3 regions of the Enterobacter sp. LM3 genome follow, and region 3 is predicted to be linked to each of the others. Evidence: predicted binding sites of a transcription regulator. Region 3 holds the regulator's gene; each other region holds the start of a gene.
The links. Region 3 encodes PurR, which represses purine synthesis genes. Its sites were predicted from a motif close to CANGCAAACGTTTGCNTG; they were not measured.
Positions count from the first base shown of each region.

Region 1: purM (phosphoribosylformylglycinamidine cyclo-ligase) is a predicted target of PurR. The motif match lies at 1,042-1,059, and genes of this name have one in related genera.
Region 2: purL (phosphoribosylformylglycinamidine synthase) is a predicted target of PurR. The motif match lies at 1,300-1,317, and genes of this name have one in related genera.

Region 1 is NZ_JBJURN010000004.1:240,837-243,109, reverse strand. Features, by position in the region: gene purM (phosphoribosylformylglycinamidine cyclo-ligase) at 1-981, opposite strand, end outside; gene ACJ9N4_RS07200 (6-phospho-beta-glucosidase) at 1,248-2,273, shown strand, end outside.
Region 2 is NZ_JBJURN010000004.1:340,082-342,354, reverse strand. Features, by position in the region: gene mltF (membrane-bound lytic murein transglycosylase MltF) at 1-1,135, opposite strand, end outside; gene purL (phosphoribosylformylglycinamidine synthase) at 1,403-2,273, shown strand, end outside.
Region 3 is NZ_JBJURN010000006.1:101,070-103,342, forward strand. Features, by position in the region: gene punR (DNA-binding transcriptional activator PunR) at 1-313, shown strand, start outside; gene purR (HTH-type transcriptional repressor PurR) at 331-1,356, opposite strand; gene ACJ9N4_RS09380 (YnhF family membrane protein) at 1,655-1,744, shown strand; gene ACJ9N4_RS09385 (MFS transporter) at 1,909-2,273, shown strand, end outside.

The DNA.
Region 1 (2,273 bases), on a different contig from region 3:
CGCGTTTTCACCTTTCTCATTCAGCAGCTTAACTGCTTTGTCCGCTTCGCTTGCAGGCAGGGCGATAACCATGCCCACGCCGCAGTTAAAGGTACGGTACATTTCGTGGGCGCTCACGTTGCCTGCGGTTTGCAGCCATTTAAAGACGGACGGCCACTGCCAGGAAGATTCGTCGATCACGGCCTGGGTGTTATCCGGCAGTACGCGCGGAATGTTTTCCCAGAAACCGCCGCCGGTCAGGTGGGCAATAGCGTGAACGTCGACGTTCTCGATCAGTTCCAGTACGTTTTTCACGTAGATGCGGGTTGGGGCCAGCAGGTGGTCTGCCAGTGGTTTGCCATCAAGTTCGGTGGTCTGTGGGTCACAGCCGCTGACTTCGAGGATTTTACGTACCAGAGAGTAGCCGTTAGAGTGCGGGCCGCTGGAGGCCAGCGCAACCAGCACATCGCCGTCAGCCACTTTGCTGCCGTCGATAATTTCTGATTTTTCTACCACACCGACGCAGAAACCTGCGACGTCATAATCTTCACCGTGGTACATGCCTGGCATTTCAGCGGTTTCACCGCCGACCAGCGCACAGCCTGACTGCAGACAGCCTTCGGCGATACCGTTAATCACGCTGGCTGCGGTATCCACGTCCAGTTTGCCAGTGGCGTAGTAATCGAGGAAGAACAGCGGCTCTGCGCCCTGAACCACCAGGTCATTCACACACATCGCCACCAGATCGATACCGATCGTGTCGTGACGCTTAAGATCCATCGCCAGGCGCAGTTTTGTACCTACACCGTCAGTACCCGAGACCAGAACAGGTTCACGATATTTTTGCGGCAGTGCGCACAGTGCGCCGAATCCACCCAGACCACCCATCACTTCCGGGCGGCGGGTTTTTTTCACCACACCTTTGATTCGGTCAACCAGCGCATTACCTGCGTCAATATCAACACCGGCATCTTTGTAGCTGAGAGAAGTTTTGTTGGTCACGGCTTAAATCCCCACGCGATTGCATAGCTAGTAAGAAAAATCGGCGCAATTCTAACAGTCCAGGCAAACGTTTGCGAGCCTATTCTCGGTGAGAGGATTTTTTTTTCTGTGCGGCCTGTGAATGCAGCCAAACTTGACTCTGTTCACGAAAATGAAACCGGTTTCGGTAATCTGCTTGCAACCCGGATCCGCTTTGCACATCATCGAACTGAAACCGGTTTCTGTAACTGTTTTTGCAGAAAATAACGCAGAATGAGGGAAAGAGAATGCCAGGATTTAAAGAAGGTTTTCTGTGGGGTGGTGCTGTTGCGGCGCACCAGCTTGAAGGTGGCTGGAAAGAGGGGGGCAAGGGGGTTAGCGTCGCCGACGTCATGACTGCCGGAGCCCACGGCGTGCCGCGTGAAATTACCAACGGCGTACTGCAGGGGAAAAATTATCCTAACCATGAGGCCATCGACTTCTACCATCGCTATAAAGAAGACATCAGACTCTTTGCCGAAATGGGGTTCAAATGCTTCCGTACCTCTATCGCCTGGACGCGCATTTTCCCGAAAGGGGACGAGCTGGAGCCAAACGAAGCTGGCCTGAAGTTCTACGACGACCTGTTTGATGAATGCCTGAAGTACGGCATTGAGCCGGTTATCACCCTGTCGCACTTCGAGATGCCTTTCCACCTGGTGACCGAATACGGTGGCTGGCGTAACCGTAAGCTGATCGACTTCTTTGTCCGCTTCTCGAAAGTCGTTTTCCAGCGCTATCAGCACAAAGTGAAGTACTGGATGACCTTTAACGAGATCAATAACCAGGCGAACTTCCACGAAGACTTTGCGCCATTTACTAACTCCGGGCTGAAATACGAGCCGGGTGAAGACCGCGAACCGGTGATGTTCCAGGCGGCACATTATGAGCTGGTGGCGAGTGCCCTGGCGGTGAAGGCGGGGCGTGAGATTAACCCGTCGCTGCAGATTGGCTGCATGATTGCCATGTGCCCAATCTATCCGCTGACCTGCGCGCCGGACGATATGATGATGGCGATGAACGCGATGCATCGTCGCTACTGGTTTACCGACGTTCACGTGCGCGGCAAGTACCCGCAGCATCTGCTTAACTACTTTGCCCGTCGTGGGTTTGCTCTGGATATTACCGAAGAGGACAACGCCGCGCTGAAGCAGGGCTGTGTGGATTACATCGGTTTCAGTTATTACATGTCGTTCGCTACCAAAGCGACGGCGGATAACCCAACGCTGGACTACGACGAAAGCAAGAGCCTGGTTTCCAACCCGTATGTGCAG
Region 2 (2,273 bases), on a different contig from region 3:
ACCAGATACGTTCCTCTTCCGGCACCGTGTCCGGGACTTTGGTCATCATATCCTGCAAATAGCGCGCACCGCCGCTGATACTCTGTTCTGCATCGGTACGGTCGCTCAGGCCGAGGCTCTGCGCAGTATTTTTGGTCAGCATCATTAAGCCGCGGACCCCGGTGGGGGAGGTGGCCTGGGTATCCCAGTGCGATTCCTGATAGGAGATGGCTGCCAGCAACCGCCAGTCGATCTCCTGCGCGTACTTTTCGAATAGCGGTTGCAGATCCGGCAGTACGCTATCTACTGCGCGCAGGAAGGTGCGGGTATCGACGTAATCAAAGTCTTCGCCATGCCCAAGATACTTCTCTTCCAGGCGCGCCAGCGTGCCATCCTCATTGATGGAGTTGAAGAAATCGAGCATCGCTGCCGGAACGGTCTGATCGTCATCCCGCTGTGTGAACCAGGTCACTGGCTGTTCGTCAGTGACATCAAGTGCCACGGCGATTTCAGGATGAACGCGCTGGAAAAGGCTAATCGCTACAGAATCGGCAATGGTGTAGTCCAGCTTCTTGTCTTTCACCTGCTCAAGCAGTTCAGTCGTGCCAAGTTTAGGGTCAACCGTCCAGCTGAGTGCCGGGTATTTCTTCTCTTTAAGCCCACGTAAATCGTCAATCACCACATGTCCGGGAGCGATGATTAATTGCTGATCGTTAATGGCGGCCAGCGTTCGCGGACGCTGATTGCCGACGCGGTAAACCAGCTGCTGTGAAACGGAGTAGTAGGTTGGGCCTGGCTGATAGTTCTTGCTGCGCTCGCTGTTGTACACCAGCCCGGCGGCAAGGATATCGGCATCGTCGTTATCCAGGTCATCAAACAGCTGGCTGATGTTCTGGCGTACGGTAATTTTGAGCTTCACACCCAGGTAGCTGGCGAACTGCTGAGCCAGTTCATAATCCAGACCGATCGTTTTGCCGTTGATGTCGCCGTAAATCAGCGGTGAGCTCAGGGTACTGACGCGCAACTCCCCCCGCGCCTTAATCGCAGCGATACGGTTTTCGGCTTTGCCGAACCAGGGGATAGAAGGCCAGAGGGCCACTGCCAGCAGCAAGGTAACAATGCCGATGAGCAGATAATTAATCTTTAATTTTTTCAATTAGTTAATTCTCTGCGACGCCGGTTGCCTCAGTATGCTGTAGCCATGTTAAGAATAAGGTTTGTCATTGAATGAGCGGCATTTTGCGCAAAGTTACGCCACTTGGCAACAAATTAGAGAGACAGGTCACATCTATCGTTAAACGTAAACGTTGATTTTATTTCGACGCAAACGGTTTCGTCTGCGCTCAGGATTCTCTATAATGACGCCCGTTTTCCCCCCTTGCGCACACTGTAAGCGCCCCGGCGCTTCGAAGACGAGAGACTTATGATGGAAATTCTGCGTGGTTCGCCTGCACTGTCTGCCTTCCGTATTAACAAATTGCTGGCACGTTTTCAGGCAGCCGACCTTCCGGTAAGCAATATTTACGCTGAGTATGTCCATTTTGCTGACCTGAATGCACCCCTGAATGCAGAGGAGCGCGTACAGCTGGAACGCCTGCTCAAGTATGGCCCAAGTCTGAGCAGCCATACGCCAACCGGCAAACTTATCCTTGCGACGCCTCGTCCTGGTACCATCTCCCCCTGGTCTTCCAAAGCCACCGACATCGCCCACAACTGCGGTCTGAGCCAGATTAACCGTCTGGAACGCGGTGTGGCGTACTATGTGGAAGCCTCTACCCTGAGCGAAGAGCAGTGGCAGGCCGTTGCCGCTGAGCTGCACGATCGCATGATGGAGAGCGTGTTTACCTCTCTGAACGACGCGCAGAAGCTCTTCTCCCATCACCAGCCTGCGCCAGTACAGAGCGTGGATTTGCTGGGGCAGGGCCGTCAGGCGCTGATTGACGCCAACCTGCGTCTCGGTCTGGCGCTGGCAGAAGACGAAATTGACTACCTGCAGGATGCGTTTGTTAAGCTGAACCGCAACCCGAACGACATCGAACTCTATATGTTTGCGCAGGCCAATTCTGAGCACTGCCGCCACAAGATTTTCAACGCCGACTGGATTATCGACGGTGAACAGCAGCCGAAGTCGCTGTTCAAAATGATTAAAAACACCTTCGAACAAACCCCTGACCACGTGCTGTCTGCCTATAAAGACAACGCAGCGGTGATGGAAGGTTCCGAAGTAGGCCGCTTCTTCGCCGATCGCGAAGCCGGGCGCTATGACTTCCATCAGGAGCCTGCGCATATCCTGA
Region 3 (2,273 bases):
TACCTCGCGTTCGCTACCCAAGCGTATTACCTGGCTGCTGGATAACCAGCGACGGGTGGTTGCGCCGGACTGGGCATCTTCTGCGACCTGTCTCAGCGCCGGGCTGTGCGTGGGGATGGTGCCTGTCCATTTTGCCCGTCCGAGGATCGACACCGGCGAATGGGTTGCGCTGACGCTGGAGAATCCGTTCCCGGATGCGGCCTGCTGTCTGACCTGGCAACAAAACGATGTATCGCCCGCGATGGCCTGGCTACTGGATTATCTGGGAGACAGTGAAACGCTGAACCGGGAGTGGCTACGGGAGCCAGCTTAGCTGGCTCCGTATGGCGATTAACGACGGTAGTCGCGGAATGGACCATCCGCAACGGAACGACGTTCGATGAGACGCGGGTGAACTTCAATGGACTGTGACTCTTCGCGCTTGCTGACGATCCTGTCCATCAGCATATTGAAGGCCGTTTCACCCAGTGAGTCTTTCGGCTGGTGAATGGTGGTCAGCGCCGGGGTGAAGAAGCGCGAGTTACGCACGTTGTCATACCCGATCACAGAAATATCCTGCGGCACGCGCAGACCCAGCTCATCCGCCGCACAGAGTGCGCCCATCGCCATGATGTCCCCGCCACAGAAGACGGCGGTGGGGCGGTGCTGTTGGGAGACAATCTGCTGCATGGCGCGATAACCGGATTCCGGCTCAAAGTCGCCCTGCACAATCCAGTTTTCCGGTACGGTGATCAGCGCTTCTTCCATCGCTTTCATAAAGCCCGCCAGACGACCGGCACCGGTATTGCGCTCAAGCGGACCCGGGATCACGCCAATCTCGCGGTGGCCGCGCTCGACCAGATAACGACCTGCCATATAACCACCTTCAAAGGCGTTATCGATGACGGAATCGGTGAAATCGGCGCGCGCTTCACCCCAGTCCATGACCACCATCGGAATATGGCGGTACTCTTCCAGCATGGAAAGAACAGACTCCGGGTATTCGGAACACATCACCAGAAGGCCATCCACGCGCTTTTGTGCCATCATCGACAGGTAGGCACGCTGTTTTTCAATGCTGTTCCATGCGTTGCCCAGAATCAGGGTGTAGCCTTTCTGGAAACAGTTTTTCTCTACCGCTTCAATGATCTCGGCAAAATAGGCCGCTTCACTGCTGGTGGCCAGCAAACCAATGGATTTGGTGTGATTAACCTTGAGGCTGCGAGCCACCGCACTTGGTGAGTAGTGCAGTTCTTTGATGGCTGCCCAAACGGCATTACGCGTCTCTTCCGCAACAAAGCGGGTTTTGTTAATTACATGTGATACGGTTGTAGTGGAAACGTTTGCGCGTTTTGCTACGTCTTTAATTGTTGCCATTAAATGTCACTCCAGACCATATCCTAAGCTCCTGAAAAACTGGAAGGTAAACGTTTGCCTTCTCTCACCCTTATCTCGCAACTTTTGAATTGCGGCACGCCAGGAAAACGACACGGGACGTCAGGAGGGGGTCAATGGCCGGTACGCTAATAAATTTAGCGTGGAATTTTGTCCTATCTTGATGAAAAGGGGAAGAGCAAAAGTGGTTATCAGTTTAAATCCAGGAAGATTTTTGATGTAAACTGTGTAAAAATGAGCAAGCTCACTTTCCGTGTGGGGATTAAAAGGAGAAAAATTGATGAGTTCCGATCTGAAGTTTTCACTGGTGACCACCGTTATTGTGCTGGCTTTGATTGTGGCTGGCGGTCTGACTGCTGCATTGCACTGATTTACGCGGAGGGAGAGTGTACTCGCCCTCCGGATCTCCCGATTGTTACTCCTCTGGCAAAAATCTTTTGCCAATTTGTTAACTTCTCATTTTTTGTGATTGATGTCATGCTTTTGACTTCTTTGTTCTGTGTCGCGTGATGACACGGCATCCGGAGTTGACTCATGAAAATCAATTTTCCTCTGCTGGCCCTGGCGATTGGCGCTTTCGGGATTGGCACCACTGAATTCTCCCCAATGGGGTTACTGCCTGTTATCGCCCGGGGCGTGGACGTCTCTATCCCTGCGGCCGGTATGTTAATCAGTGCTTATGCCATTGGTGTGATGGTGGGGGCTCCGCTGATGACGCTGCTGCTTTCGCATCGCGCCCGGCGCAATGCGCTGATTTTCCTGATGGCTATCTTTACGCTGGGCAATGTGCTCTCCGCCATTTCACCGGATTACACCACGCTGATGCTGTCACGGATCCTGACCAGTCTTAACCACGGCGCATTCTTTGGGCTGGGGTCTGTTGTGGCGGCAAGTGTGGT